3 regions of the Streptomyces sp. NPDC020192 genome follow, and region 1 is predicted to be linked to each of the others. Evidence: riboswitches for the same ligand, from Rfam matches in the RefSeq annotation. Region 1 holds a riboswitch; each other region holds the start of a gene.
The links. A riboswitch is a leader RNA that binds a small molecule or an ion and turns the genes downstream of it on or off. The one in region 1 is predicted to bind thiamine pyrophosphate.
Positions count from the first base shown of each region.

Region 2: it holds a riboswitch for thiamine pyrophosphate, as region 1 does, so the genes downstream of both, thiC (phosphomethylpyrimidine synthase ThiC) here and ACH47Z_RS18380 (thiamine ABC transporter substrate binding subunit) in region 1, are expected to answer to the same signal.
Region 3: it holds a riboswitch for thiamine pyrophosphate, as region 1 does, so the genes downstream of both, thiO (glycine oxidase ThiO) here and ACH47Z_RS18380 (thiamine ABC transporter substrate binding subunit) in region 1, are expected to answer to the same signal.

Region 1 covers NZ_JBIRXG010000008.1:259,761-269,882, reverse strand. The annotation lists gene ACH47Z_RS18390 (ABC transporter ATP-binding protein) at 1-831, opposite strand, end outside; gene ACH47Z_RS18385 (ABC transporter permease) at 831-2,432, opposite strand; gene ACH47Z_RS18380 (thiamine ABC transporter substrate binding subunit) at 2,480-3,556, opposite strand; TPP riboswitch at 3,638-3,746, opposite strand; gene rlmN (23S rRNA (adenine(2503)-C(2))-methyltransferase RlmN) at 3,772-4,878, opposite strand; gene ACH47Z_RS18370 (YceI family protein) at 5,035-5,700, shown strand; gene ACH47Z_RS18365 (SRPBCC family protein) at 5,713-6,159, opposite strand; gene ACH47Z_RS18360 (phosphatidate cytidylyltransferase) at 6,300-7,478, opposite strand; gene frr (ribosome recycling factor) at 7,478-8,035, opposite strand; gene pyrH (UMP kinase) at 8,213-8,971, opposite strand; gene tsf (translation elongation factor Ts) at 9,199-10,035, opposite strand.
Region 2 covers NZ_JBIRXG010000006.1:245,079-255,200, forward strand. The annotation lists gene ACH47Z_RS14795 (cupin domain-containing protein) at 1-2, shown strand, start outside; gene ACH47Z_RS14800 (DUF5326 family protein) at 161-373, shown strand; gene ACH47Z_RS14805 (IclR family transcriptional regulator) at 804-1,538, shown strand; gene ACH47Z_RS14810 (SsgA family sporulation/cell division regulator) at 1,638-2,075, shown strand; gene ACH47Z_RS14815 (YibE/F family protein) at 2,239-3,777, opposite strand; TPP riboswitch at 3,858-4,035, shown strand; gene thiC (phosphomethylpyrimidine synthase ThiC) at 4,028-5,812, shown strand; gene ACH47Z_RS14825 (DUF4241 domain-containing protein) at 6,060-7,325, shown strand; gene ACH47Z_RS14830 (hypothetical protein) at 7,334-7,984, shown strand; gene ACH47Z_RS14835 (hypothetical protein) at 8,206-9,069, opposite strand; gene ACH47Z_RS14840 (metallophosphoesterase) at 9,250-10,122, opposite strand, start outside.
Region 3 covers NZ_JBIRXG010000001.1:391,221-401,342, forward strand. The annotation lists gene metF (methylenetetrahydrofolate reductase [NAD(P)H]) at 1-394, opposite strand, end outside; gene thiE (thiamine phosphate synthase) at 529-1,176, opposite strand; gene ACH47Z_RS01840 (Rv2175c family DNA-binding protein) at 1,282-1,647, opposite strand; gene ACH47Z_RS01845 (NAD(P)/FAD-dependent oxidoreductase) at 1,712-2,944, opposite strand; TPP riboswitch at 3,070-3,181, shown strand; gene thiO (glycine oxidase ThiO) at 3,179-4,348, shown strand; gene thiS (sulfur carrier protein ThiS) at 4,345-4,563, shown strand; gene ACH47Z_RS01860 (thiazole synthase) at 4,567-5,361, shown strand; gene pknB (Stk1 family PASTA domain-containing Ser/Thr kinase) at 5,452-7,356, shown strand; gene ACH47Z_RS01870 (deoxyribonuclease IV) at 7,414-8,304, shown strand; gene ACH47Z_RS01875 (sulfite oxidase-like oxidoreductase) at 8,325-8,957, opposite strand; gene bfr (bacterioferritin) at 9,142-9,624, shown strand; gene ACH47Z_RS01885 (bacterioferritin-associated ferredoxin) at 9,631-9,882, opposite strand; gene ACH47Z_RS01890 (class II 3-deoxy-7-phosphoheptulonate synthase) at 10,044-10,122, opposite strand, start outside.

The DNA.
Region 1 (10,122 bases):
GAGCCGTACCCCGGCGGGCCGGACCAGCAGCGTGCGCGCGCCCTGCGGGGAGCCGTCGGGCACCGGCAGCTTGCCCCACGGGCTGTCGGCGGCCGTACCGGCGACGGTCGCCGGGACCACGTTGTCGAAGCCGAGGAAGCGGGCCACGAACTCGTCCACCGGCCGCTGCCAGACCTCCAGCGGCGTGCCGGACTGGGCGATCCGGCCCTCCCGCATCACCACGACCCGGTCGGCCAGCGCGAACGCCTCGCCCTGGTCGTGGGTCACGGCGAGCACGGTCGTACCCAACCGGCCGAACAGTTCCCGCAGTTCGACCACCAGGCGTTCGCGCAGCGAGCGGTCGAGCTGGCCGAGGGGTTCGTCCAGCATGAGCAGCCGGGGCTTCGGCGCGAGCGCGCGGGCGAGGGCGACACGCTGCTGCTCGCCGCCGGAGAGTCCGGCCACGGCTCGCCGAGCGGCGCCCGGAAGTCCGACCAGCTCCAGCAACTCGCCCACCTCGGCGTCCCGTTCACCCTTCGCCACGCCATGCATGCGCAGCCCGAAGGCCACGTTCGCGCCGACGTCCCGCTGCGGGAAGAGCTGGTGGTCCTGGAACATCAGGCCGACACCCCGCCGGTGCGCGGGTACGCCCGTCTGATCGCGACCGTCGAGCAACACCCGCCCACCGGACAGGGGCTGGAGCCCGGCGACCGCCCTGAGCAGCGTCGACTTTCCGCTGCCGCTGGGCCCGAGCACGCACACCACCTCGTGCTCGGCGACGTCCAGACCGACGGCGTCGAGCACGGCCCGCCGGCCGAAGCGCACGGTCGCGGCGTCGAGGCTCAGCAGCATCAGAACTCCCCCGTCCGGTCGGTGCGCAGCCGCTCCAGGATGAGCAGCGCGGCGGCGCACACCACCATCAGAATGGTCGAAAGGGCCATCGCCTGGCCGTAGTTGAGGTCACCGGGGCGGCTGAGCAGCCGGGCCACGGCGACCGGGAGCGTGGGGTGGTCGGGCCGGGCGATGAACACGGTCGCCCCGAACTCGCCGAGCGAGACGGCGAACGCGAACCCGGCCGCGACCAGCAAAGCCCTGCGCACCAGCGGCAGATCCACCTCCCGCCACACCCGCCAGGGCGAGGCCCCGAGCACGGCCGCCGCCTCCCGGAGCCGTCCGTCCACCGCACGCAGCACGGGCAGCATGGTCCGTACGACGAAGGGGGCGCCGACCAGCGCCTGGGCGAGCGGCACGAGGATCCAGGACTGCCGCAGATCCAGCGGCGGCTTGTCGAGCGCGATCAGGAAGCCGAAGCCGACGGTCACGGCGGACACGCCGAGCGGCAGCATCAGCAGCGCGTCGAAGCCCCGGACCAGCCGTCCGGCGTCCCGGCGGGCGAGCGCGGCGGCGGCGAGACCTCCGATCACGACGGCGACGGCGGTGGCGGCGAGGGCGTACTGGAGTGACGTCCACACCGCGTGCACCGGCGCCACCAGGAACGTACCGCCGTCGGAGTTCGTCAACGCCCGGTAGTAGCCGAAGCCGGGGGCGTCGAGGGACCTTCGTACGAGCACGGCGAGCGGCAGGACGAGGAGCAGCGCGATGGTGGCGAGGACACCGGCGAGCAGCGCCCACTGTCCGGCGCCGCGCGGGCGGCGGGCGGTGATGCTGGGGTCGACGAGCCGCAGGGCGGTCTCCCGGCGCCGTACCGTCCAGGCGTGCACGGCGAGGATCGCGCCGACGGCGGCGAACTGGAGGAGGGTGAGGACGGCGGCCGTGGAGAGGTCGAAGACCTCGGAGGTCTGGCGGTAGATCTCCACTTCGAGGGTGGAGAAGGTGGGGCCGCCGAGGATCTGGACGACGCCGAAGGAGGTGAAGGTGAACAGGAACACCATCAGGGCGGCGGCGGCCACGGCGGGGGCGAGCGCCGGCAGGGTGACCTTCCGCCAGGCACCGAGCGGCGAGGCGCCCAGCATCCGGGCGGCCTCCTCCTGGCGGGGGTCGAGCTGGGCCCAGAGCCCGCCGACGGTCCGTACGACGACCGCGTAGTTGAAGAAGACGTGGGCGAGCAGGATCGCCCACACCGTGGTGTCCAGCCGTACGCCCCACAGCTCGTCCAGCAGGCCGCCGCGGCCGACCAGGGCCAGGAAGGCGGTGCCGGCGACGACGGTCGGGAGCACGAACGGGACGGTGACGACGGCCCGCAGCAGTTGCCTGCCCGGGAAGTCGAGGCGGGCGAGGACATAGGCGGCGGGCAGCGCGAGGAGCAGGGTGAGCGCGGTGGAGGCGAGCGCCTGCCAGGTGGTGAACCACAGCACGTGCCGGATGTCCGGCTGCGTGACCACGTCCGCGATCCGCCCGAACTGCCAGGCGCCGTCCACCTTCAGTCCGCGCGTCACGATCGCGGCCACGGGCCAGGCGAAGAACAGCGCGAAGAACGCGACGGGCAGGGCCATGAGCCCGAGCCGCGCCGCGTTCCCCCGCCGGGGTTTCGCTACTTCGGCTACTTCAGTACGAGAGAGGTCCACGACTTGACCCACTGGTCGCGGTTGGCGGCGATCTTGCCGGGGGCCATGGTCTCGGGGTGCTGGGCGGCCGGGCCGTACTTCGTGAAGTCCGCGGGCACCGCGGCCCCGTTGAGGACCGGGTAGACGAACATGTTCAGCGGCATGTCCTCCTGGAACTCCTTGGAGACCAGGAAGTCGATGAACGCCTGGGCGCCCTTGGGGTTCTTGGCGTTGCTCAGCAGCCCGGCGAACTCGATCTGCCGGAAGCAGGTGCCGTTCGAGACACCGGTCGGGGCGGTGCTGGGCCGCTTCTTGGCGTAGATGACCTCGGCGGGCGGCGAGGAGGCGTACGACACGACGAGCGGCCGGTCGCCACCCGCCTTCTTGCCCTCGGACGAGCCGGAGAACTCCTGGTAGTAGGCCTGCTCCCAGCCGTCGACGACCTTGACGCCGTTGGCCTTGAGCTTCTTCCAGTAGTCCTGCCAATCGTTGTCACCGAACTGCGCCGCGCTGCCCAGCAGGAAGCCGAGGCCCGGCGAGGAGGTGGCCGCGTTCTCGGTGACGAGGAGGTTCTTGTACTCGGGCTTCGCGAGGTCGGCGAAGGACTGCGGCGGGGTCAGCTTGTGCTTGCTGAAGTACGCCTTGTCGTAGTTGACGCAGATGTCGCCGTAGTCGATCGGGGTGACCCGGTGCTTGCCCTGGTCGAGCTGGTAGGCGGCGCCGACCTTGTCGAGGCCCTTGGCCTGGTACGGCTGGAAGAGGCCGTTGTCGAGGGCGCGGGAGAGCAGGGTGTTGTCGACGCCGAAGAAGACGTCGCCCTGCGGGTTGTCCTTGGTGAGGATGGCCTTGTTGACGGCCTGCCCGGCGTCGCCGTCCTTGAGGACCTTGACGTGGTACCCGGACTGCTTCTCGAAGTCCTGGAGCACACTCTTGGAGACGGCCCACGAGTCGTGGCTGACGAGGGTGACGGTCTTGGAGTCCGTGGACGACGTGGTGTCGCCGCCGGAACCGCACGCGGACAGCGTGATCAGGCCGAGCCCGACCGCCGCGGCCACGAAGGTCTTGTTGTGCACTGGATGTCCTCCTGGGGTTGGCCAGGAAGAGACGCGGCCCTGCCCGGGCTCCGCTGGGGAGACCCGGGCAGGGCGCAACAGCTTGAGTGATGACCGAACTTCCTACCCAGAATGACCTGGGCGAGGTTCAGAGGGTCTGCGGCCCTGTCCGCCGCACTCTCAGCGCTGTGGCGCTCCCCTGTCGGAATATGAAGATATGAGTGACGGTGGCCAGATTACCGCTCGGTGGCCGCGAGCTGACCACAGGCTCCGTCGATCTCCTGCCCGCGGGTGTCCCGGACGGTGACGGGCACGCCATGGGCGGCGATGGCCTCCACGAACGCCTTCTCGTCCTCGGGCCGCGAGGCGGTCCACTTGGACCCCGGCGTCGGGTTGAGCGGGATCAGATTGACGTGCACGGGCTTGCCCTTGAGCAGCCGGCCGAGCCGGTCACCGCGCCACGCCTGGTCGTTGATGTCGCGGATCAGCGCGTACTCGATCGACAGCCGGCGGCCGCTCTTCTCGACGTACTCGAACCCGGCGTCCAGCACCTCGCGCACCTTCCACCGCGTGTTCACGGGGACGAGGGTGTCGCGCAGCTCGTCGTCGGGGGCGTGCAGGGAGATCGCGAGGCGGCACTTGAAGCCCTCGTCGGCGAACCGGTGGATGGCCGGCACGAGCCCGACGGTGGACACGGTGATCCCGCGCTGCGAGAGCCCGAGCCCGTCGGGGGCGGGGTCGGTGAGCGCCCGGATGGCTCCGACGACCCGGTTGTAGTTGGCGAGGGGCTCGCCCATGCCCATGAAGACGATGTTGGACAGCCGGGCCGGACCGCCGGGCACCTCGCCGTCCCGCAACGCGCGCATCCCGTCGACGATCTGGTGCACGATCTCGGCGGTGGACAGATTCCGGTCGAGACCGGCCTGTCCGGTGGCACAGAAGGGACAGTTCATCCCACATCCGGCCTGCGAGCTGATGCACATGGTGACCCGGTCCGGGTACCGCATCAGCACGGACTCGACCAGCGTCCCGTCGAACAGTCGCCACAGCGTCTTGCGGGTGGTGCCCTGGTCGGTCGACAGATGCCGGACGACGGTCATCAGCTCCGGGAACAGCGCTTCCTGCAGCTTCCCGCGCGACCCGGCGGGAATGTCGGTCCACTGCTCCGGGTCGTGCGCGTACCGCGCGAAGTAGTGCTGCGAGAGCTGCTTGGCACGGAACGGCTTCTCGCCGGTCGCGGCCACCGCGTCCTTGCGCTCGGCGGGCGTGAGGTCGGCGAGGTGCCGCGGCGGCTTCTTGGCTCCGCGCGGGGCGACGAAAGTGAGTTCTCCGGGCTTAGGCATGGCCATACCAGTGTCGCAGATCGAATGGAGTAGCCCGCCGCGCTCGTCTCACGAGGGGCACAGGGGGCCACCGACCTGTGAAATTCTGCTGGCGAACGGTCGGGTTTCCTGGTCGGCCCTTGTCCCGCCCTTTGCCATGCCGTAACAACTGGCGCCATGAAGCTCTTCGGCCGCAACTCCCCCCACCGGCACGCGCAGCCCCCTGACGCGTCCGTGGCGACCACCGCTCCGGTGGCCGGTGCCACCGCCACCGCCGTACTGCCCGATCCCGCGCTGGCGCACCTGACCGGCGAGTGGATGATCGATCCCGCGCACAGCAGGGTCGGTTTCTCGGTGCGGCACGCGATGGTGACGACGGTGCGCGGCGCCTTCCCGCAGTACGAGAGCCGGCTGTACTTCGACGGCCGCGAGCCGGAGCGCTCCCGGGCCGACCTCGTGCTGTACACGGCCAGTGTCGACACGGGCGTCGAGCAGCGGGACGCGCACCTGGTCGGCCGGCAGTTCCTGGACTCCGCGAGCTATCCGCGGATGACCTTCACGAGCACCGCCGTACGGCTCGTGGGCAAGGACGTCTACCGCATGACCGGCGACCTCACGATCAAGGACACCACCCGCCCGGTCGACCTGGACCTCACCTACATCGGTCATGTCACCGACGCGTTCGGTGACGAGCGGGTCGGCTTCGACGGCACCACCACGATCAACCGTCTGGACTGGGGTCTGACCTACGAGGCCCGGATCGCCCAGGGCGGCGCCATGGTGAGCGAGACGGTCCGCCTCCAGTTCGACATCGCGGCCATCCGCGTCACGACCGGCGCCTGAGGACCCTTTCGGCTACGCGGCCGTGTGCTCCAACCTCTCCTTGAGCAACTGCTCGTTGTGCGGGAGTTCCCTGCGAACCTGGGGTTTCACGACGAGGGGCAGCAGGATCCTGCCGATGCCGTGGCCCTCGAAGTCCAGGTCCATGGTCACGCGGGTACGACCGTCGGGGAGGGGGGTGACCTCGCCGTGCACGCTGCCCCGGACCGGCCCGTCGATGCCGCGCATGTCCCATGAGCGAGGCGGGTCGTATCCGGTGACCTCCATGGTCATGGGCACGTCCCGGCGGCCGACATGGCGGGTGACACGGAGCCGGGAGCCGAGGCCGTAGGGTTCCTTGTCCAGCTGCTCGACGGACACCGCGCTCTCCTGCCACTCCGGCAGATGGTTCGGGTCGCTGAAGTAGGCCCAGACCTCGCCGGGAGCCCGGTCGACATCGATCTCTTCGTGGAAGGCGAACATGGCGCCCTCCTTTCGTAGAGGGCTTACGCCAGCATCGTCCCACTCCGGCGGTCGCGGGACCACAACCCCCGGCCCGTACGCCAACGGGCCCCCACCCTGCACAAAGGAACGGGGACCCGAAAGCCGCACACCAGCCCGCCTCACGCCGAGCCGACGAACACCACCATCAGCAGCCACACCACCGGCGCCGTCGGCAACAGCGAGTCCAGGCGGTCCATGATGCCTCCGTGGCCCGGCAGCAAGGTGCCCATGTCCTTGATGCCCAGGTCGCGCTTGATCATGGACTCGCCGAGGTCGCCCAGGGTGGCGCTCGCCGCGACCGCGAGGCCGAGGAGCAGGCCCTGCCACCAGGTGCCGTCGGTGATCAGGAACTGCATGCACAGCGCGCCCGCGACCATCGCGAAGGCCACCGCGCCCAGCAGGCCCTCGCGGGTCTTGCCGGGGCTGATGCGCGGGGCCAGCTTGTGCCGGCCGAAGCGCCAGCCGACCGCGTAGGCGCCGGTGTCGCTGACGACCGTCAGCAGGAGGAAGGTCAGCACGCGCCACGGGCCGTCGTCCGCCGTCAGCATCATCGCGACGAACGTGGCGAGGAACGGCACGTAGAACGCGGCGAAGACGCCCGCCGTGACGTCCTTGAGGTAGCCCTCGGGTGGCTCAGCCATCCGCCAGACCAGGGCCGCGAGGGCCGTCAGGGCCATGGCGACCCACGCCCCCTCGGCACCACGCACATACCCGGCGACCACCATCGCCGCGCCGCCCACCGCGAGCGGCACGAGCGGCGCGTTGATCTCCTTGCGCTCCCGCAGCCTGCTCGTCAGCTCCCACAGGCCCACGACCACGGCGACCGCGATCACGCCCACGAACACGGCCTTGCGGATGAACAGGGACGCGACGATCACCACACCGAGCCCGACCCCGACCCCTATGGCCGCGCTGAGGTCACGGCCCGCGCTCTTCTTCTGCGGCACTGGCGCCGGCTGGGGGGCGTCGGGCATGGGCTCCGGATTCTGGTTCTCGGCCGGGAGGGACCCGGCCGGTGCGGGCTCGGGCCATACCTCGTGGGCAGCCCCGTCGATGGCCCCGTCGGCGGCCTCGTCGCGGAACAAGGGGCCACTCAGCCGAGCGGCCCCCCGGTCGTCGTCCTGGTCTCCGCCATACGCGGGTACGTCGGGCACGATGGGCATGGGGCGAGTGTGCTGGGCCTCAGGCGCATCGTACGCGGGACCCGCCGGGGCGGCCCCCTGGACAGGCCCACCCCCGGTGGGCCCCCAGTAGCCGGCCTGACCCGCCGACGGCGCCCCCCAGGAAGAGTCGCTCATCAGACTTCGAGCAGCTCCGCTTCCTTGTGCTTCAGCAGCTCGTCCACCTGAGCGACGTACTTCGCCGTGAGGTCGTCCAGCTCCTTCTCCGCGCGCCGGCCCTCGTCCTCGCCGACCTCGCCGTCCTTGACGAGCTTGTCGATGGTGTCCTTGGCCTTGCGGCGCACGGAGCGGATGGAGACCCGGGAGTCCTCGGCCTTGTGCTTGGCGACCTTGATGAACTCGCGGCGGCGCTCCTCGGTCAGCTCCGGGAAGACCACACGGATGATGTTGCCGTCGTTGCTGGGGTTGACGCCCAGGTCCGAGTCGCGGATCGCCTGCTCGATGTTGCGCAGTGCGCTCTTGTCGAACGGCGTCACAACCGCCATGCGCGGCTCCGGCACCGAGAACGAGGCCAGCTGGTTGATCGGCGTCAGCGCGCCGTAGTAGTCGGCCACGATCTTGTTGAACATCGCCGGGTGCGCACGGCCGGTGCGGATCGCGGCGAAGTCCTCCTTGGCGACCACGACGGCCTTCTCCATCTTCTCCTCGGCCTCGAGGAGGGTCTCTTCGATCACCACTTGCTCCTGCGTGTCTTGAGTAAGGCCCGGCTGCGGTTCCTTGAGTCGGTCGGCGGCCGGCTGCGTCGCGTCTTCTTCCTGCACGGTTCCGGACCGGCAGGACATTGTCCATCCCCCGGCCAGGGAGCCGGCCCCCTTACGGGGCCGTACCGCACCGGCCGGATCGATGCCGGGTCAGTTCCGGCTGCCCTGGTCGCCCACCAGCGTGCCGATCTTCTCACCCTTGACGGCCCGAGCGATATTGCCCTCCGCGAGCAGCTCGAAGACCAGGATCGGAAGCTTGTTGTCACGGCACAGCGTGATGGCGGTGGCATCGGCGACCTTCAGGTCGCGGGTGATGACCTCGCCGTAGCCGAGGGCGTCGAACTTGACGGCGTCGGGGTTGGTCTTCGGGTCGGAGTCGTAGACCCCGTCCACGCCGTTCTTGCCCATGAGCAGCGCCTCGGCATCGATCTCCAGGGCGCGCTGGGCGGCGGTGGTGTCGGTGGAGAAGTACGGCATGCCCATACCGGCGCCGAAGATGACCACGCGGCCCTTCTCCAGGTGGCGCACGGCGCGCAGCGGGATGTACGGCTCGGCGACCTGGCCCATGGTGATGGCGGTCTGCACCCGGCTGTCGATGCCCTCCTTCTCCAGGAAGTCCTGGAGGGCGAGGCAGTTCATCACGGTGCCGAGCATGCCCATGTAGTCGGAGCGGGCCCGGTCCATGCCGCGCTGCTGGAGTTCGGCACCGCGGAAGAAGTTGCCGCCGCCGATGACGACCGCGACCTGCGCGCCGTCCCGGACGACGGCCGCGATCTCGCGGGCGATCTTGTGCACCACGTCCGGGTCCACGCCCAGGCCCCCGCCACCGGAGAAGGCCTCTCCGGACAGCTTCAGCAGAAACCGGCCGCGTACTTTGCCGTCGTCGCTCTTCTGGGCCTTGGTGGTCATGGGAGATCCCGCCTCTTTCACGTGTTGCACATACCAAGAAGGCCATTGCCGGTGGGGTCGCTTTTCGCTCCCATGCGCGGCAATGGCCTCCTCGTCAGATCTGCTGCCGTCCGCCGCACGCCGGGGTGTGGCGGTGTTCGCGGACGACTGCTTACGACCCTATCGGGAATTCACCTGGGATTGTTCCCGGATCTCTCCACGGGCCGTGCGTCGATCGCGGTACGGACTCAGATGCCGACCTTGATGCGCGCGAAGCGCTTCAGGGTGACACCGGCCTCGTCCAGAACCTTCTGGACCGACTTCTTGTTGTCCAGCGCGTACGGCTGGCCGAGCAGCGTGGCGTCCTTGAAGAAGCCGTTGAGGCGACCCTCGACGATCTTGGCGATCGCGGCCTCGGGCTTGCCCTCGGCGCGGGTGGTCTCCTCGGCGATACGACGCTCGGACTCGACGACCTCGGCCGGGACCTCGTCCTGGGAGAGGTACTTCGGCGCGAAGGCGGCGATGTGCTGGGCGACGCCCTTGGCGACCTCGGCGTTCGGCTTGTCGAGCTCGACCAGGACACCGATCTGCGGGGGCAGGTCGGGCATGGTCTTGTGCATGTAGGCGAGCACGAAGCCGTCGGAGTACTGCGCGAAGCGGTCCAGGACGATCTTCTCGCCGAGGGTGGCGTTGGCCTCGTCCACGAACGCCTGGACGGTCTTGCCGGCCTCGATCTCGGAGGCGAGCAGGGCCTCGAGGTCGGCCGGGTTCGTCTTGGCGACGTGCTCGGCGATGGCCTGGGCCACGGCCTGGAACTTCTCGCCCTTGGCGACGAAGTCCGTCTCGCACTTCAGCTCGACGAGGACGCCGGAGGAGTTGTCGTCGGCGATGATGGAGACCACGGCGCCGTTCTCGGCGGAGCGGCCCTCGCGCTTGGCGACGCCCTTCTGGCCCTTGATGCGCAGCGCCTCGACGGCCTTCTCGACGTTGCCCTCGGCCTCGTCCAGCGCCTTCTTGCAGTCCATCATGCCGGCGCCGGTGAGCTCACGGAGCTTCTTGACGTCGGCGGCGGTGTAGTTCGCCATGAGTCTGTGAGTCTTTCTCGAAGTCTGGAAGATCTTCAGATCCGCACGGTATTGCGTTCCACATGTAGTCGCGGAACACATACGTCG
Region 2 (10,122 bases), on a different contig from region 1:
GAGGCCGGACCCCGGGGTTCCCTAGGGGAAGGGTCAGGGGAGGACAAGGGACGCGAGGCCCCCGTGAAGCCCCCTCGCGGCTCTAGCATCGAATGCGGAACATCAACGACGTACGAACACAAGACGTACGACGACTCCGACGATGAAAAGGACAAGGGCGATGCGAGAGATCTTCGCGGGACTGCCGTGGTGGGTGAAGTGGGTCGCGGTGCCGGTCATCGCCCTGGTCGTGTTCGGCGGTCTGATAGCGACCGTCGTCGGGTTCGTGATCGGCCTGCTGTTCAAGGCGCTGGTCTTCGTCGCGCTGGTCGGCGGACTGATCTACGTCGTGCGCAAGTTCATGTCGAACTCCTCGTCGCGCAGCGACTGGTGACGGGCCGCGGGGACTGGTGAGCGAACGACGCGATCACCGGTCCCGGCCAGGGTGACCGGTTCCCTCGGGGGAGGGAAGTTTCCCCGCGAGGCCGTCTGTATGCGGTGGCGGACGGTTAAAGTCCGGAACTCCCCACGGGGTCCGGCCCCGTGGGCGGCGCAGACCCCTCCGTGCTCTTCCCCGGCACGGGCTGCCCATCGCGTTCCGGGAGTGACCCTTGGCCATGGTTGACACCGCACCGGCGGAATCCCACACACCCCTCACCGCACCGCGCTCCTGCGCACCTCCCACGCGGCACCCGCCCTCCCCGGCCGTGGCCGTGCCCGGCCAGCCGCACGCGGCGGACGTTTCCGGCCAGTCCCGCCCCCCAGCACTCCCCGTCCAGCCGCGCCCCGTCAACTCCCCCGAACCGGCGGCCGCCGCGACGCTCATCGGATCCGTCCAGCGCGCCATGCGCCTGCTGGAGACCGTCGCCGCGCATGTCTACGGCGCCCCCGCCAAGCAACTGGCCCGCGAGACCGGCCTCGCCCTGCCCACGACGTACCACCTGCTGCGCACCCTGGTCCACGAGGGCTATCTGCGCCGTGAGAAAGGGCTGTTCTTCCTCGGTGACGCCGCTGAGCGGCTGGGCAGCAGCGGCGCACAGCAGAAACGTCGCAGCGCGGTGGCGGACACGCTGGCGCACTGGCGCGATTCCATCGGTGTGCCGGTGTACTACGCGATGTATCGGGACGGCGAGATCGAGGTCATGTGCGTCTCCGACTCCCCGGAGGCCCCCGCGGTCGAGGAGTGGGCCGACTTCCGGGCGACCGGTCACGCGCACGCCATCGGGCAGTGCCTGCTCTCCCAGCTGGACGAGGACGCCCGCCGCGACCATCTCGCCCGCTATCCCGTGCAGCCCATCACGCCGTACACGGTCCGGGACAACGACGCCCTGCTGCGGCGGCTGGCCCGGACGCGGCGCATGGAGCCGGTGGTGGAGCGCCAGGAGTACGCGCTCGGGACGGTCTGCGCGGCGGTCCCCATCACGGTCGGCACCACCGTGGCCACGATGGCCATGTCGCTCCCGCTCCACCAGGCCGACCGGCTGCTGCCCGCGGCCCATCGGCTGCAGACGGAGATCGGGCGGCACCTGGGGACGCTCACGCTCTCTATCAGTATCTGAAAACTTACTCCTTGTGATGCGCTGTGTACGTTCAGCAAGATTTGACCACGCTTAGAGGGATCAATCCCAGCCAGTCGATGTCCTACGACGGGGTAGACGATGCGCGAGTCCGTACAGGCAGAAGTCATGATGAGCTTTCTCGTCTCGGAGGAGCTCTCCTTCCGCATTCCGGTGGAGTTGCGCTACGAGACCAGTGATCCCTATGCCGTGCGGCTGACCTTTCATCTGCCCGGTGATGCCCCGGTGACCTGGGCCTTCGGGCGCGAGCTGCTGATCGACGGGGTCGGCCGGCCGTGTGGGGAAGGCGATGTGCACATCGCCCCCGTCGATTCCGAGGTGCTCGGCGAAGTGCTGATCAGGCTTCAGGTCAGCGGCGACCAGGCGCTGTTCCGCTCGTCGGCACCGCCGCTCGTGGCCTTCCTGGACCGTACGGACAAGCTGGTCCCGCTCGGCCAGGAGGGCGCGCTGGCCGACTTCGACGCGCATCTGGACGAGGCCCTGGACCGCATCCTGGCCGAGGAACAGAGCGCCGGCTGAAGCGTTACGGCACGGGCGCCGGGTGCTCCGCGTACCGGGTGGAGCTGTGCAGGAACGCTTCTGCGAAGGGCGGCGAGCAGAGGGCGCTACCGGCGCCCCCGCCTCACCGCTGCCGGCGTCGCCTCGCCCCGCCTCACCGCTGCCGGTGTCGCCTCGCCCCGTCTCACCGCTTCCGGCGCCGGCCCCGGCCGCCGCGGGCCGGGGCGGGCTGGGTGCCGGTGGGGGCCGGGATTCGCTGGGCACCGGCGCGGGCCGGGGCATCCGGTCCGGGCCGGTCGGCCGACACGACGAGCGCGGCGAGCGCGGTGGTGACCGGGACCGAGGCGACCAGGCCGATCGAGCCCACCAGCGTGCGTACGATCTCCTCGGCCACCAGCTCACTGTTGGCTACGGTTCCGACGCTGCTCTGCGCGATCGAGAACAGCAGCAGCAACGGCAGCGCCGCACCGGCGTAGGCGAGGACGAGGGTGTTGACCACGGACGCGATGTGGTCGCGGCCGATGCGGATGCCCGCCCGGTACAGCCCGCGCCAGCCCATCGAGGGGTTGGCCTCGTGCAGCTCCCAGACGGCCGAGGTCTGTGTCACGGTCACGTCGTCCAGGACACCGAGCGAACCGATGATGACGCCGGCGAGCAGCAGACCGCTCATGTCGATCGACGGATACAGGCCGTGGATCAGGCCGGTGTTGTCGTCCGTGTTGCCGGTCAGCGCGGCCCAGCCGATGAACAGCGAGCCGAGCAGGCCGATCAGCGACAGCGAGATCAGCGTGCCGAGCACCGCCACCGACGTACGGGCCGACAGACCGTGGCACATGTACAGGGCGATCAGCATGATGGCGCTCGACCCGACCACCGCCACGAGCAGCGGGTTCGACCCCTGAAGGACGGCGGGCAGGATGAACAGGGTCAGCACCAGGAAGCTCACCGTCAGTGCGACGAGCGCCATGACACCGCGCAGCCGGCCCACCACCACGACGGCGAGCGCGAAGATCCCCGCGAGCAGGTACATGGGGAACGTCCGGTTCACGTCGGCGACCGAGTACTGCAGGTCTTTCGGTGCCGAGGGCTCGTAGGCGACCACGACCTTCTCGCCCTGGTGCAGTTGCCGCGGCTGGTCCGGCTGCACGATCTCGGTGAACGTACGGCCCTTGTCCTTGCCGGTGTCCACCCGGACGGTCGCCTTTTTGCACTTCCCGTTGGCCTGCTGCTGCGCCGAACTGCCCTCGGCGGTGGAGGTGTCGCCGGTCGGGGTGTCGCCGGAGGCGTTCACCGACTGGCAGCTGACCTGGACGACCTGGGTGACCGTGGCCTGCTGGGTCTGCCGGTCGAAGCCGACGCCGGTGCGCTTGTGCGGCGGGGCTGCGCCAGGCCAGAGCACCACCAGACCGACCACGACCGCCGCGGTGAACGGGACCAGGATCGCGGCGATGACCTTGCGCAGATGCTTGGAGACGGGGGTGGCGGGCCCGTGGCTGTGACTGTGGCCGTGCGAGGGGCCATCGTCGTGGTCATGGCCGCGGCCGTGACCGTGGCCGTGACTGTGGCCGTCTGCGAGATCGTGCCGGTGGCCGCCATCGCCGCCGGAATCCCGCGCAGGGCCGTACCCGGCGTCCGGCGCGGTGCCGGCATGGCCGTACCCGGCGTCCGGCGCTGAGCCGTCCCGGTGGTGCGGCTCGGGCGGCTGGTACGGGTACTGCTCCATCCTGGTCACCGCCCGATCATCGCAAGAAGGGCAGGGGCCCACTGTTCAGCACGCCACATATGACGCTAGCGTTGAGGCACCTTTGCACACGCGGGAGCTCGGAGCACCGGGCTGAGAGGACGCTGACCTCCGTATTCGCGATGTTTCACGTGGAACGAAGCCTGTTCCACAGGAAACACCGGCAGACGGAAACCGCTGCGTCGACCGCCGAACCTGTTACCGGGTAATGCCGGCGTAGGGAGTAGGTCTCATGACCAACAAGGACGCACGCACGCCTGTCTCCGTCCAGGGCGAGAAGTCCCAGGAGGCCGGGAAGTCCATCGGCTGGCACAAGGCGTACGTCGAGGGTTCGCGCCCCGACCTGCGCGTGCCGGTCCGTCAGGTGCACCTCACCAACGGGCAGTCGGTCACGTTGTACGACACGTCGGGCCCGTACACCGATCCACTCGTCGACACCGACGTCCGCAGGGGCCTGCCGCCGCTGCGGGAGAACTGGATCATCGCCCGTGGCGACACCGAGGAGTACGCGGGCCGTCCCGTGCGCCCCGAGGACGACGGGATCAAGCACACCTCGCCGCGCGGCGGGCTGCGCAACCTGGACGCGGTCTTCCCGGGGCGGCCGCGCCAGCCGCGCCGGGGCCGCAGCGGTGAGGCGGTGACGCAACTCGCGTACGCCCGCCGGGGCGAGATCACCCCGGAGATGGAGTACGTGGCCGTCCGGGAGAACGTTTCGCCCGAGGTGGTCCGCGAGGAGATCGCGGCGGGTCGCGCGGTGCTGCCGGCCAACGTCAACCACCCGGAGATCGAGCCGATGATCATCGGCAAGCGGTTCCTGGTGAAGGTCAACGCCAACATCGGCAACTCCGCGGTGACCTCCTCCATCGAGGAGGAGGTGGAGAAGATGACCTGGGCGACCCGCTGGGGCGCCGACACGGTCATGGACCTGTCCACCGGCCGCAACATCCACACGACCCGCGAATGGGTGCTGCGCAACTCCCCCGTCCCCATCGGCACGGTCCCGCTCTACCAGGCCCTGGAGAAGGTCGACGGCAGGGCCGAGGAACTGACCTGGGAGATCTACAAGGACACGGTCATCGAGCAGGCTGAGCAGGGCGTGGACTACATGACCGTGCACGCCGGCGTGCGCCTGCCGTACGTGCCGCTCACCGCCAACCGCAAGACGGGCATCGTCTCGCGCGGCGGCTCGATCATGGCCGCGTGGTGCCTGGCGCACCACAAGGAGTCGTTCCTGTACGAGAACTTCGAGGAGCTGTGCGAGATCCTCGCCGCCTACGACGTCACGTACTCGCTGGGCGACGGTCTCAGGCCGGGTTCCATCGCCGATGCCAACGACGAGGCACAGTTCGCGGAATTGCGAACTCTTGGGGAACTCAACCGGATCGCCAAGCGTTTCAATGTGCAGACGATGATCGAGGGCCCCGGTCACGTCCCGATGCACAAGATCAAGGAAAACATCGACCTCCAGCAGGAGATCTGCGATGAAGCCCCGTTCTATACGCTCGGCCCGCTGACCACGGACGTCGCGCCGGCGTACGACCACATCACCTCCGGCATCGGCGCCGCGATGATCGCCTGGTGGGGCACGGCGATGCTCTGCTACGTCACCCCGAAGGAGCACCTGGGCCTGCCCAACCGGGACGACGTCAAGACCGGCGTCATCACCTACAAGATCGCCGCCCACGCGGCCGACCTCGCCAAGGGTCACCCGGGCGCGCAGGAGTGGGACGACGCGCTGTCCGACGCCCGCTTCGAGTTCCGGTGGGAGGACCAGTTCAACCTCGCCCTGGACCCCGACACGGCACGGGAGTTCCACGACGAGACCCTGCCGGCCGAGCCCGCCAAGACGGCCCACTTCTGCTCCATGTGCGGGCCGAAGTTCTGCTCCATGAAGATCTCGCAGGACATCCGCCGTGAACACGGCGGCAGCCGGACCGAGATCGAGGAGGGCATGGCCCAGAAGTCGAAGGAGTTCGCGGCGAGCGGCAACAGGGTGTATCTGCCGATCGCCGACTGAGTCCGGCCTACGGCGGTCCGTGCCACCGGAAATGTGAGCCGCCCGGGGGCACGGACCGACGATCCCAGGAACCGGCCGGTCCGTGAGGGTGATGCTTCGGACCGCCTGGATGGTGGAGCACCCTTCGACTTCTGGTGCTTCCTGGGACTGGAACACCACGGCGGGCCCGGGCTTCGGCTCGTTGTCAGAGACGGGCGTTACGGTGCGTAGCAGCGCAGCAGTCTGTGAAGCGTGGAGGGGATCTGCGATGGCTGACGACGGACGCACCGTGCTGGTGTCATACGCCAAGGGGTGGGACCTGTCCTCGTGCAGCGCCCTGGAACCGCTCTCGCGGTCCGAGCCCGAGGCGCGGGACAGGGCCGCTGAGCGGTATGTGATGGTCCATCGGGTGCCGGGGCGGGCCGTACCGGTCGAGGTGCACCTCGTGGCCTGGGCCGATCACTACGTGGGCGTGTGGGCGTACGACGAGCGGGGCCGCCGTACGCGGGAGCTGGACTGGCGGCTGCTCGAACCGGAGCGCCTGTTCCTGCGCCACCGGTCGGAGTGGCGCTACGCCTCACCGGACCAGGCCGAGTTCGCGAAGGACGTCTGGCGTACGACCACGGACCTCGAACCGGACGGCAGGGGGACCACGGGGTTCCAGCCGCAGGGTGCCCTGGGTTCGTTGCGCCAGGGGCGCGCGGACGTTCCCGAGGCGGACCGTTGGCGGGACCGAGCGGAGTTCGGCGTACGAGGTGTCGGAAGCCCGCTCCTGTCCGAGCCGTCCCGCCGTGGCCGGCATGCGGACGAACCGGAGGCCTCCGCTGCGGAGGGCGCATCCGCGGCTCCGTCCCCCTGGCTGCCGCCGCGCCCGGCCGCTCCGCCACACCTGAGCGAGTTGTTCCGGCCCGGCACGCGCGTGGCGACGGAGGACTGTGCGGAGATGACGGTCAGCGCCGTTCGGGACCTCGCGGTGCTGCGGGTGCCCAGCGGCAGACTCGCCGTCTCCTGCCCGTTGACGACGTCCGACGGCAGGCAACGCGAGCTGCTGGAGCGCATTCCGCCGGGCGCGTACCCGCTGCAGGAAGCCGTCCTCAGCTACGAGATGGAGTACGCGGACGAGGTGTTCCCGGTGGAGGAGGGCTCGGCCGTACGGCTCCTTATCGATCCGGAACCGGCGGTCACCTGGGAGCTGGCGCTCGCCGAGGGCGAGGACGCCAGGCTGCTGCGGGACGGCGAGGGCTACGGCTTCCCCACCGACGCCGCTCTGGGCAGCTTCGCCGACTCGGCTGCCTGGTCCGTGCTCGCGGACAACTACCAGCGCTACGCCATCGAGGGGGAGGAAGACGCCGGAGAGAGGGTCGGCGACGGCAGCTGTGTACGCACGTCGGACAGCGCCACCGGCGGTGATCTCATCCACTTCCCCACCGGTGGCGACGGGGGGTGGCCGGTCTGGCTGGGCCGTTCGGCTTCCGGGAAGCTGGTCTCGGTCGCGGTCGTGTGCGTCTGTCTTCCGGGCCTCAGGATCCTGTGAGCCGCGCGATGAGCTCGACCGGGATGTGGGTGGTCGGTGCCGTACCCGACCGGGCCGCGGTGTCGCTGCCGGAAGAGTTCGTCCATCTCGTCACGGAGAGGGACTTTCGTAAGCCGGACGGCTTCGCGGAGACGCTGGCCTGGTGGAGTGAGGGCTGCGCCGACGAGCCCTTCTTCGCCCGGGACGGGAGCGATCCGGCAGCCCTGTCACCCACCGCGGCGGGGAGACGGTTCGCGGATTTCGTCCATGGTGCCAACCCGGAGACCCCCGCGACGGAGGCGATACGCGACGCGAGCCTGGAGCTGATGCCGGGCGAGGGAGCCGACGGGGTGTTCTGCGTGGTCGCCCGTAAGGCGACTCCGGCCGCCGCGCTGTACTACGGCCTGGGAGCCGAGGCGGCCGCGCTCCTGCCGGGCTGGTTCGGCGACTTCCTGCTCCCCGCCGACGGTGTGCGCGCCGCTCTGCCCGACGCAGAGCGGGCCCTGCGGATCGACGGCGAGCGCCGTGCGGCGGTGCTGAGCCGGATCGGTGACTGGATGGCCGGCATGGGAGACGCACCCGAGTTTGCGGCGGAGAATCTGCTGGATGGTCCGCTCGAGGTGCTGCGCCATGCGGCCGACGCGGGTCTGGGCGTCGCCGCGTTCAGTCGCTGGTACTGAACGGGGCACGCCGCCGACGGCTTCGTACGGCGCCGCTCGGAGTGGTGAACTCGCCACCCCGAGCGCCCCGTTGAGCGCGCAGGTGCGCAGTGCTGGGGCGCGACGCGGACACGGCCGACCGGGAGGGCACCGCCCCGTCGGACGCTCCACCGGTCGGCCGCCCGATCGGCTCCACACTCGCCGGCCCCGAACGGTCACGTGGACCACGGACTCCCGCGACGTCACTCGGGCTGATGCTCCGGCCCCCCGAAGTCCGGGCTCGTGTAGTCCGGGCTGGTGAAGCTCGGGCGGCCGGAGCCGGTGCCGTCGTCGGGGCTGCTGAAGCCGGGGCGGCCGTAGCCCAGGCGGGGCATCCGGCCGGTCGGGGCGGGCGGGGTCGTACGCAGCTGCGCCGGGGCGGGTCCGGGCTCGGCGAGCGCCTCACGCAGGAACGGCAGGATGCCGCGCTCCAGTAGGGCGTTGCGCCAGGCCTCTCTGGCCCGGTCCAGTTCCTGGTGCGCCGCGTCCAGCGCCTGGGCCTGGTCCGAGCTGTTGTTGTGCAGGGCGGTGAGGAGCAGGCCGACGGCGGCGACGAGGATCGTGGCCGCGGTCACGGCGCCGAACACCCAGCCGGCGGTGAGCATGGTCTGGGCGAAGGTCTGGCCGGGGTTCAGCGTCTTCAGGATGTAGCCGATGAGCAGGAATATCGCCGCGGCGGTGCCGGACAGGACCGGAGCCAGCACGGCGATGACCGCGATGGCGCCCGCGCCGGTGTTCTCGGCCGCCTCGCCGAGGGGAGCGGCGGGCCCCGCCGCGGCCGGACCCGGGTCCGTGGCACCGGGATCGCCCGAGGCCGCGGGGGCCATCGCCGGGTGGCGCAGCTCCTCGCGGACCGTGACGTAGTGCTCGTACTCGGCCGCGGCGGCCGCCGTGATCAGGGCGGTGGCGTTGAGTGCCATGGTGCGCAGCTGTTCGGCGTTGAGCCGCTGTCCGACAGCGGCGAGTTCCGGACGGTGTGGTGCGGAGCGCAGCGCCTCATCGAGGAGCCGCTCGAATTCCTGGCGGTCCTCGCTCTGCAGGTGCTGCGGAACGCTGTTCATGTGCATCCCCCGATGCTCCGTAGGGCTGGGGCTCACACGCCGGCGAGCCGTCGGGCAGAAACGGAGGGGAGCCTGCTACGGATATGCCGATGGTAGAGCCGCGACGGCGCGCGGTGACAGGGGGTTGCGAAAATTGCGTCCCAGCCTGCGCGTACGCCGCCGCCGGGACGCTTTCCCGGGGAACGGTCAGTTATCCAGGGGCAGTTGCCGGACCAGCAGCTTTCCGGCCATGGTCACTCCGCCGTCCATGGCGATGGCGAGCCCGTCGGCGTACACATGCGGCCCCTCCACGACCGGGCCGCCGCCCTCCTCGCCGTCCTCGGAGCCGACCTCGCCGAGGAGATAGGGAATCGGGCTGTGGCCGTGAACGATGCGGGTGCCGCCGTACGTATCGAGAAGGGAACGGACGGCGTCTGCACCCCCCTCGTCGCGGAAGGAGAAACGCTTGGTGAACTTGCGGAACAGATCCCAGCACTCGTCCGCGTCATTGCGGGTGAGGGTCTCGCGGACGGTGTCGTTGACCGCCTCGATGGAGTCGCCGTAGTCGAGGTAGGCGGTGGTGTCCGAGTGCACGAGCAGATAGCCGTCGACGAGCTCGACGGCGTCGAGGCGGGCCATCCACTGCAGATGGTGGTCCTGGAGGCGGTCCATGTCGGTCTTCTGGCCGCCGTTGAGCAGCCAGGCCGCCTGGAAGGTGGCGGTGCCCGCGCCGGAGTTGACGGGGGTGTCGCCGAACCGCTTGGCGCCGAGCAGCAGCAGTTCGTGGTTGCCCATGAGCGCCTTGCAGTAGCCGCCCGCAGCGGCGGCCTCGGCGGACAGCCGCATCACGAGGTCGATGACGCCGATGCCGTCGGGCCCGCGGTCGGTGAAGTCGCCGAGGAACCACAGCCGGGCGGTGCCCGCGCACCACTGGCCCGAGGCGTCGATCAGCCCCTGCTCCTGCAGTGCGGTCACCAGTTCGTCGAGGTATCCGTGGACGTCTCCGACGACGAACAGCGGTCCGGGACCGGTCGCGGGCTGTGGCACCGGGGGCGCGGGCGCCGGTTCGACGGGGACCTG
Region 3 (10,122 bases), on a different contig from region 1:
CCCAGTCGCCCATGGGGTCGCCGGGCGGGTCGCCGCGCACGGCGAGCATGTTGCGGATGCCCGCGTCCGCGTACTGGCCGATGATGTTGCGCAGTTCGGCGACGGAGTGGTCGACCGCGGTGAGGTGGGCGACGGGGGTGAGCGTGGTGTCGGCGACGATCTGCTCGGTCTCCTTGACCGTGCCCGCGCGGGTGGAGCCGCCGGCGCCGTAGGTCACGGAGACGAAGTCGGGGGCGACCGCCTCGACCCGCCGGAGCGCGCTCCACAGGTTCCGCTCGCCCTTGGGGGTCTTCGGCGCAGAGAACTCGAACGAGTACGTCGTCTTGCCGGTGGCGAGGATGTCCCGCACGGTGCGTGCGCGATCAGTCCTGGTGGAGGGGGTTCCGAGGGCCATACGGGCAGGTTAGCCAGGGGTGGGCGGTACCCCAACCGGACGCCGGTAATTTGCCCGAATTGTCGGTTTTCTGTCCACTCCTTGGACAGAAATCCGGACAGACCCGGGGCACAGACCCGGACGGCGGCGTGTCGCTATGCCTGCCGCAGCCGCTTGGCGAACTCCGCCGCGGCCGCTCCCGGGTCGTCGGCCTCGGTGATCGCGCGGACGACGACCACCCGGCGGGCGCCGGCGTCCAGCACCTCGTCGAGGTTGGCGAGGTCGATGCCGCCGATGGCGAACCAGGGGCGCTCGGTGCCCAGAGCGGCCGTGTGGCGCACCAGGTCGAGGCCGGGGGCGTGGCGGCCGGGCTTGGTGGGGGTGGGCCAGCAGGGGCCCGTGCAGAAGTAGTCCACACCGTCCTGGGCCGCGGCTGCGGCGGCCTCCGACTCGGCGTGCGTGGAGCGGCCGATCAGCACCTCGTCGCCGAGGATGGCGCGGGCCGCGGGGACCGGCAGGTCACCCTGGCCGAGGTGGAGCACGTCGGCACGGGCGGCGTGGGCGACGTCGGCGCGGTCGTTGACCGCGAGCAGCTTGCCGTGCCGGGCGCAGGCGTCGGCGAGGACCTCCAGGTGCGCCAGCTCCTCGGCGGCCTCCATGCCCTTGTCGCGCAGCTGCACGATGTCGACACCGCCGGCCAGGACCGCGTCCAGGAACTCGGGCAGGTCGCCCTGGCGCCTGCGCGCGTCCGTGCACAGGTACAGACGGGCGCCGGCGAGCGCGGTGCGTGCGGTGTCGGACATGCGTGAGTCCCCCCGTGAATCGGTGTCCTGGCGGCGGTCGCGGGTGGCGCACGGACTGCGGCTACGGCCGCGGCCCGCACGCCACCCCTGCTGATACGGCTCGGCTCAGACGGCGAGCGCCTGGGCGCGGCGCTTCACCTCCGTGCCGCGATTCTCGCTCAGGGCCTGCGCGGGGGTGCCCGGCAGGGTCGGGTCGGGGGTGAAGAGCCACTCGATCATCTCTTCCACCGTGAAGCCGTCGTCCCGCAGCAGCGTCAGGGTCCCGGACAGGCCCTTGACGACCTTGTCCCCGTCGATGAAGGCGGCGGGGACGTGCAGCGCCCGGTTCTCCCCTCGGCGTACGGCGATGAGCTGGCCCTCCTTCACCAGCTGCCGCACGCGCGTCACCTCGACGTCGAGCATCTCGGCGATGTCGGGAAGGGTGAGCCAGGCGGGGACGAGAGCATCGATCTTTGCGTCAATCTCGGTCACAGGGACAAGCCTGCCATCCCCCACTGACAGTCGGAAGTCAGGCAGGTCCAGCCGAGAGGATGAGCTAGTCGACGGTTGCGTCCTTCAGCGGCCTGCCCGGGTCCGCCAGCGCCTGCGCGTCCATCCTCCGCCCCGCCTCGATCAGCCGCCGCCCCTGCGCCAGATCACGCGGGCGGCCGACGGCCAGCAGGGCCACCAGGCGGTCCTCGCGCAGCCAGCACACCGTCCAGGCCGGGCCCGTCCGGTCGCCGCGCCAGATCATGCGGTCGGCGGCGGGGTGATGGCCGGCGTACTGCACGAAGCGGCCGAACTGCTCGGACCAGAAGTACGGCACCGGGTCGTAGGCAGCCGGGGTCTCGCCCAGGATGTTCGCGGCGACCGTGCGCGGGCCCTGCAGGGCGTTGTCCCAGTGGTGGACGAGCAGCCGTTCGCCGTAGCGGGCCGAGGGGAAGGAGGCGCAGTCGCCGACGGCGTACACGTCCTCGACGCTGGTGCGCAGGTGGGCGTCGGCGAGGACGTCCCCGCGCGGGCCCAGCTCGATGCCGGAGCCGGCCAGCCAGCCGGTCGCCGGGTGGGCGCCGATGCCGACGACGACGGCGCCCGCGGGCAGCCGCGTGCCGTCGGCGAGCACCACCGCGCCGGGCTCGACGCGCTCCACGCGCGCGTGGGTGCGCAGTTCGGCCCCGGCGTCGGCGTACCAGGCGGCCATGGGCGCCGCGACCTCGGCGGGCAGCGCGCCGGCGAGCGGCCGGTCGGCGGCCTCGACGACGGTGACCGCGCAGCCCGCCTCGCGCGCGGCCGTGGCGAACTCGGCGCCGATCCAGCCGGCGCCGACGACCACGATCTCGTGCTGCCGGGCGAGCACCGGCTTCAGCCGTTCGGCGTCGTCCAGGGTGCGCAGCAGATGCACGCCGGGCACGCCCTCGGTGCCGGGCAGGGTGATCGGTTCGGCGCCGGTGGCGAGGACGAGGACGTCGTACGACACCGGGCCCGCCTCTGTGTCCAGCTCGTGCTCGGAGGGGCGCAGGCCCAGCACCTCGCAGCCGAGCCGGAGCTCGACGCCGAGCGACTCGAAGTCCACTTCGAAGGCGGAGTCCTCGGCCTTGCCGAGCAGCACGGCCTTGGACAGCGGTGGCCGGTCGTACGGCTGGTGCGGCTCGGCGCCGAGCAGGGTGATGGCGCCCTTGAAGCCCTGCTCCCGCAGCGCGACGGCGGTCTGCACCCCGGCCATGCCCGCGCCGACGACGACCACGCGCCGCCCCTGTGACGTGCCCTCGTGGGCTGTGTGCTCGCTCACCTGATCACCATAGACAGGTGACGGATCGTGAGTCAGCGGGCGTGCTCGGTGACCTGCTCCACACCACCCGTGACGCGGGGGCTGTCTTACGGGTGACGGGCGCGGCGGGCTAGGGTGACGTCCGTACACGCACTCGCGGGAGCCCGGACGCACCGGGCTGAGAGGGAGGCTGGCGGCCTCCGACCGTACGAACCTGATCCGGGTCATGCCGGCGAAGGGAGGGGCTGGACGCCCATGTCGTCACGTACGTCCGATACGTCCGACGTCCTCGTCATCGGGGGCGGAATCATCGGCCTGGTCACGGCCTGGCGCGCGGCGCAGCGCGGGCTCGCCACGGCCGTGGTGGACCCCGAGCCCGGCGGCGGGGCCGCGCGGGTCGCGGCCGGGATGCTGGCCGCGGTCACCGAACTGCACTACGGCGAGGAGACCCTGCTCGCCCTGAACCTGGAGTCGGCCCGCCGCTATCCGGGCTTCGCGGCGGAGCTGACCGAGCTGACCGGCCACGACCTCGGCTACCGCCGCTGCGGCACCCTCCAGGTCGCGCTCGACGCCGACGACCGCGCCTACCTGCGCGAACTGCACGCCCTGCAACAGCGTTCCGGCCTGGAGTCGGAGTGGCTGTCCGGGCGGGAGTGCCGGCGTCTGGAACCGATGCTGGCGCCCGGGGTGCGCGGCGGGCTGCGGGTCGACGGCGACCACCAGATCGACCCGCGGCGGCTGGCCACGGCCCTCGTGGTCGCGTGCGAGCGGGCCGGGGTGGTGTTCCACCGCACGTGGGCCGAGCGGCTGGACGTCGTACGGGGCCGGGCCGCCGGGGTCACCACGGCCGACGGCACGGAGCTGCGCGCCGGGCAGGTGGTGCTCGCGGCCGGGAGCCTGAGCGGGCGGCTCGCGGGGGTGCCGGCGGGGCTGCTGCCGCCGGTGCGGCCGGTCAAGGGGCAGGTGCTGCGGCTGACGGCGCCCCGGCGGTACGCGCCGTTCCTGAGCCGTACCGTGCGGGCCATCGTCCGCGGCGGCCATGTCTATCTGGTGCCCCGGGAGAACGGCGAGCTGGTCGTCGGCGCGACCAGCGAGGAGCTGGGCTGGGACACGACGGTCACCGCGGGCGGTGTGTACGAGCTGCTGCGCGACGCCCATGAGCTGGTGCCGGGCATCACCGAGCTGCCGCTCACCGAGACCCGCGCCGGGCTGCGCCCCGGTTCGCCCGACAACGCGCCGCTGCTCGGCCCGTCCGGGCTCGACGGGCTGGTGCTGGCCACCGGGCACTACCGCAACGGGGTGCTGCTCACGCCGGTCACCGGCGACGTGCTGGCCGAGGTGCTGACGGGTGGTCAGTTGCCCGAAGAAGCCCGTCCGTTCACGCCGCAGCGCTTCGGCGCCGTCCTCCAGGAGCAGCCCGCATGAGCGTCTCCGCCACTGTTTCCATCTCCGTCAACGGAGAGCGCCGGGAGATCGTTCCGGGTACCGTGCTCGACTCCGTCGTACGGTCCCTGGTCGCCGCGCCCTCCGGGGTGGCCGCCGCCGTCAACGAGACCGTCGTCCCGCGTACGCGGTGGGCGGCCACGGCGCTGGCCGACGGCGACCGCGTCGAAGTCCTCACCGCCGTGCAGGGAGGCTGAGCCGTGGCCGACGATTCCCTGGTCCTCGGGGGTACGACGTTCTCGTCGCGGCTGATCATGGGTACGGGCGGTGCGCCCAGCCTGGAGGTGCTGGAGCGGGCGCTGATCGCCTCCGGCACGGAGCTGACGACGGTCGCGCTGCGGCGCGTGGACCCCTCCGTGCACGGCTCGGTGCTGTCGGTGCTGGAGAAGCTGGGCATCCGGGTGCTGCCGAACACGGCGGGCTGTTTCACCGCCGGGGAGGCGGTACTGACCGCTCGGCTGGCCCGGGAGGCGCTGGGTACGGATCTGATCAAGCTGGAGGTCATCGCCGACGAACGGACGCTGCTGCCGGATCCGGTGGAGCTGCTGGAGGCGGCGGAGACACTGGTCGACGACGGGTTCACGGTGTTGCCGTACACCAATGACGATCCCGTGCTGGCGCGAAAGCTGGAGGATGTGGGGTGTGCGGCGGTGATGCCGCTGGGCTCTCCGATCGGGTCCGGTCTCGGTATTCGGAACCCTCACAACTTCCAGTTGATCGTGGAGCACGCGCGCGTGCCGGTGATTCTGGATGCGGGGGCCGGTACGGCGTCCGATGTCGCGCTTGCCATGGAGCTGGGGTGTGCCGGGGTGATGCTTGCCTCTGCGGTGACTCGGGCGCAGGAGCCGGAGGTGATGGCCGCCGCTATGAAGCTCGCCGTGGAGGGGGGCCGGCTGGCCCGGCTGGCGGGGCGGATTCCGCGCAGGCACTTCGCGGAAGCCTCCTCCCCCGCCGAAGGACGCGCCCACCTGGATCCCGAGCGCCCGGCCTTCTGATCGCGCGCGAGTCACAGCTGTGCTGCATTCCGTCCCCGGAATCAGCGCACCGTGCGGCACTGTCGGCCGGTCCTCGTAGACTCCCCTCTCGTGGATACGACCCTTCAGGACCCCCTCGTCGGGCAGGTGCTCGACGGCCGTTATCGCGTCGACGCGCGGATCGCGGTCGGCGGGATGGCCACGGTCTACCGGGCCCTGGACACCCGGCTGGACCGCGTTCTCGCGCTGAAGGTGATGCACCCGACGCTCGCGGCCGACGGATCCTTCGTCGAGCGGTTCATCCGGGAGGCGAAGTCGGTCGCCCGGCTGGCGCACCCGAACGTGGTGCAGGTCTTCGACCAGGGGGCCGACGGGTCGTACGTGTACCTGGCGATGGAGTACGTCGCCGGGTGCACCCTGCGGGACGTGCTGCGCGAGCGCGGGGCTCTGCAGCCCCGCGCGGCCCTCGACATCCTCGAGCCCGTTCTCGCCGCGCTCGGCGCCGCGCACCGGGCCGGGTTCGTGCACCGGGACATGAAGCCCGAGAACGTGCTGATAGGCGACGACGGGCGGGTCAAGGTCGCCGACTTCGGCCTGGTCAGGTCCGTGGACACGGTGACCAGCACCACCGGCGCCGTGCTCGGCACCGTGTCGTATCTCGCGCCCGAGCAGATAGAACAGGGCACCGCCGATCCGCGCGTCGACGTGTACGCGTGCGGTGTCGTGCTCTACGAGATGCTGACCGGCGGAAAGCCGCACTCCGGGGGCTCCCCCGCCCAGGTGCTCTACAAGCACATCCACGAGGACGTGCCGCCGCCCTCGGCGCTGGTGCCGGGGCTGGTGGAGGAGCTGGACGGGCTGGTCGCGGCGGCCACCGCGCGCACCCCGGAGCTCCGGCCGCAGGACGCCGTGGCACTGCTCGCCCGGGTGCGCGAGGCACGCCAGGGGCTGAGCGACGAGCAGCTGGACGCGATGCCGCCGCAGGCGCTGTCCGCCGAGCACGACAACGCCGGGGACCGTACGAGTGTGATCCCGCGCTCGCTCACCGTGCCCCGCCCGCTGCCGGTCAACGAGCCGGAGCCCGCCGAGCACACCAGCCGGCTCCAGGCGCCGCCGGTGCCGCCCCGGCGGCCGAAGCGGCTGGTGCTGACGATCGTCGCCGCCGTGCTGCTCGTGTTCGGCGTGGGTGCGGGCGTCTGGTACATCAACTCCGGCCAGTTCACGAAGGTCCCGCTCCTGCTGTCGAAGACCGAGGCACAGGCGCGCGAGCGGCTCAGGGCGGCCGGGCTCGACGTCGGGCAGGTCAAGCGCGAGTACAACGACACCGTCAGGCGCGGCACGGTCATCGGCACCGACCCGGCGCCCGGCGCCCGGATCCGTGGCCATGACGCGGTGACGCTGACCGTCTCGCTGGGCCCGGAGACGGTGAACGTGCCGGACGTGGCGGGCAGGCCGCTGGCCGAGGCGCGGAAGCTGCTGAAGGCGGACGGGCTGGAGCCGGGCATGGTCACGCGGGAGTTCAGCGGGGACGTGGCCGCGGGCTCCGTGATCGGCACGACCCCGCCGGCGGGCACCAGGCGGCACGCGGGCTCGGCGATCGCGCTGACCGTCAGCAAGGGCAGCCCGATCGACGTCCCGGACGTCACCGGTGACGATCCGGCGGACGCCCGGCAGACGCTGACGAACGCCGGGCTGAAGGTGGTCATCGCCCCCGAGCAGGTCAACTCCGAGTACGACAAGGGCAAGGTGGCCCAGCAGAGCCCGGGCAACGGCAGCCAGGCCGCCGCGGGCGACACGGTGACGCTGACGCTGTCCAAGGGCCCGGAGATGGTCCAGGTGCCGGACGTGACCGGGGACAGCGTGGACGACGCCCACAAGGCGCTGGAGGCCGCGGGCTTCAAGGTGAGCGAGGACCGCGGGATCCTCGGGCTGTTCGGGGACACCGTGAAGAAGCAGTCGGTGAAGGGCGGCGACACGGCGCCCAAGGGATCGACGATCACGATCACCATCCGGTGACCGGGGTCACCGGGGAGGGTGGCTCGGTGGCAGGGACGGACATGACACCCTGAACGGGTGAGTCCCGTTCAGTCGTCCCCTCAGTCGTCCCTGCCCCGCAACCCCATCGGCGGTCATGTCCCGGTGGCGGGTGGCCTGCACTCGGTCGGGCTGTCGTACGCCCGTGCGCTGCAGGCGGAGACCGTGCAGGTCTTCGTGGCCAACCCGCGCGGCTGGGCCACGCCCGCGGGGAACGCGAAGCAGGACGAGGCGTTCCGTACGGCCTGTGCCGAGGAGTCGATCCCGGCGTACGTCCACGCGCCCTACCTGATCAACTTCGGCTCCCACACCGAGGCGACCGTGGAGCGGTCGGTGGAGTCGCTGCGGCATTCGCTGCGGCGCGGGCGGGAGATCGGCGCGCTGGGGGTCGTCGTCCACACGGGCAGCGCGACGGGCGGGCGCGAGCGGTCGGCGGCGTTGCGGCAGGTGCGGGAGCGCGTGCTGCCGCTGCTGGACGAGCTGACCCATGACGACGACCCGTTCCTGCTGCTGGAGTCGACGGCGGGCCAGGGCGCCTCGCTCTGCTCCCGCACCTGGGACTTCGGGCCGTACTTCGAGGCGCTGGACGCGCACCCCAAGCTCGGGGTCTGCCTGGACACCTGCCACATCTTCGCCGCCGGGCACGATCTGACCGGCCCGAGCGGCATGCACCAGACCCTCGACCTGCTGGTGGGCACCGTCGGCGAGGGCCGCCTGAAGCTGATCCACGCCAACGACTCCAAGGACGTGGTCGGCGCACACAAGGACCGCCACGAGAACATCGGCGCCGGCCACATCGGCGAGGATCCGTTCCGTGCCCTGATGACCCATCCCGCGACCGAGGGCGTGCCGCTGGTCATCGAGACACCGGGCGGCCAGGCGGGGCACGCGGCGGACGTGGAGCGGCTGAAGAAGCTGCGGGACGGCTGAGCCGCGGCCCGCACCGAGCGCTACAGCTCCGGGCCCTCCCCCGGTTCCTCCTGGTAGGAGTACCGCTGTTCCTTCCAGGGGTCGCCGACGTTGTGGTAGCCGCGTTCCTCCCAGAAGCCGCGGCGGTCGGTCGTCATGTACTCCACGCCCCGGACCCATTTCGGGCCCTTCCAGGCGTACAGGTGGGGCACGATCAGGCGGACCGGGAAGCCGTGCTCGGCGGTGAGGAGTTCGCCGTCCTTGTGCGTCGCGAAGATCGTGCGCTCGGAGGCGAAGTCGGACAGGCGGAGGTTGGAGCTGAAGCCGTACTCCGCCCAGACCATCACATGGGTGACGTCGGGGGCCGGCGGGGCCAGGTCCAGGATCGCGGTGGCGGGGACACCGCCCCACTCGGCACCGGTCATGCTGAACTTCGTGACGCAGTGCAGATCGGCCACCACGGTGGTGTACGGCAGGGCCGTGAACTCCTCGTGGCCCCAGGTGTGCTTGTCGCCGTCGGCGGTGGCGCCGAAGACCCGGAAGTCCCAGCGCTCGGGGCGGAACTTCGGTACGGGCCCGTAGTGCGTGACCGGCCAGCCACGCTGGAGCCGCTGCCCCGGCGGAAGCTCGGCCCCTGCCGTCGCTCCAGACGCTCGCTCCACCGGATGACCCATGTATCCATCCTGACAGACCTCGGGCAGTGCCCTTGACCACCCACCCACCGTTGCGCACGAAACGGACAACAGCCATCAAGACAGGGCCAACTTACTAAGTATCCACTTACTGGACGATCTTCGTTGCCGATGCAATCATGCGGCCGCACACCTCCCCCCGTTCCCCGTGGAAGGAGCCGCTGCGATGCAGGGCGATCCCGAGGTCATCGAATTCCTCAACGAGCAGCTCACCGGCGAGCTGACCGCGATCAACCAGTACTTCCTGCACGCGAAGATGCAGGAGAACCTCGGCTGGTACAAGCTCGCCAAGTACACGCGCCACGAGTCGTTCGACGAGATGAAGCACGCGGAGGTGCTCACCGACCGGATCCTGTTCCTGGACGGGCTGCCCAACTACCAGCGGCTCTTTCACGTCCGCGTCGGGCAGACCGTGAAGGAGATGTTCGAGGCGGACCGGCAGATCGAGGTGGAGGCGATCGACCGGCTCAGGCGGGGCGTCAAGGTGATGCGCGAGAAGGGCGACATCACGTCCGCGAACATCTTCGAGGACATCCTCGCCGACGAGGAGCACCACATCGACTACCTCGACACCCAGCTGGACCTGGTGGAGAAGCTCGGCGAGGCGCTCTACATCTCGCAGATCATCGAGCAGCCGGAGAGCAGCTGACCGGAGTCAGGCGGCCCTCGGGATCCCGGGCTCCTCGGATTCCCCGGGCAGCTCGGCCAGCACCGGCCTGCCCTGGTCGGCCAGCTCGCGGCGGGGGCAGGCGCCGCGGCCGAGGAGGGCCTGGATACGGCGGACGCAGGAGCCGCAGTCCGTGCCGGCCTTGCAGGCGGAGGCTATCTGGCGGGGGGTGCAGGCACCGTCCTCCGCGTGCTGCTTGACCTGGGCCTCGGTGATGCCGAAGCAGCTGCAGACGTACACGCGGATTCACCTCCCGGTGGGATTGCCGTATGACTGCCATCCCCTTGATCGGTGAGGCAAACCTAACCTTACCCGCCGTGCGGGGCCCGCAAAAGTGGGGAGGGGCGCGGATCGTATGTGATCCGCGCCCCAGATCGTTCCCGACCGGTAACCGAGCCCGGTTACTGGTTCCGGTACATCTCGGCGACGAGGAAGGCCAGGTCGAGCGACTGGCTGCGGTTCAGCCGGGGGTCGCAGGCC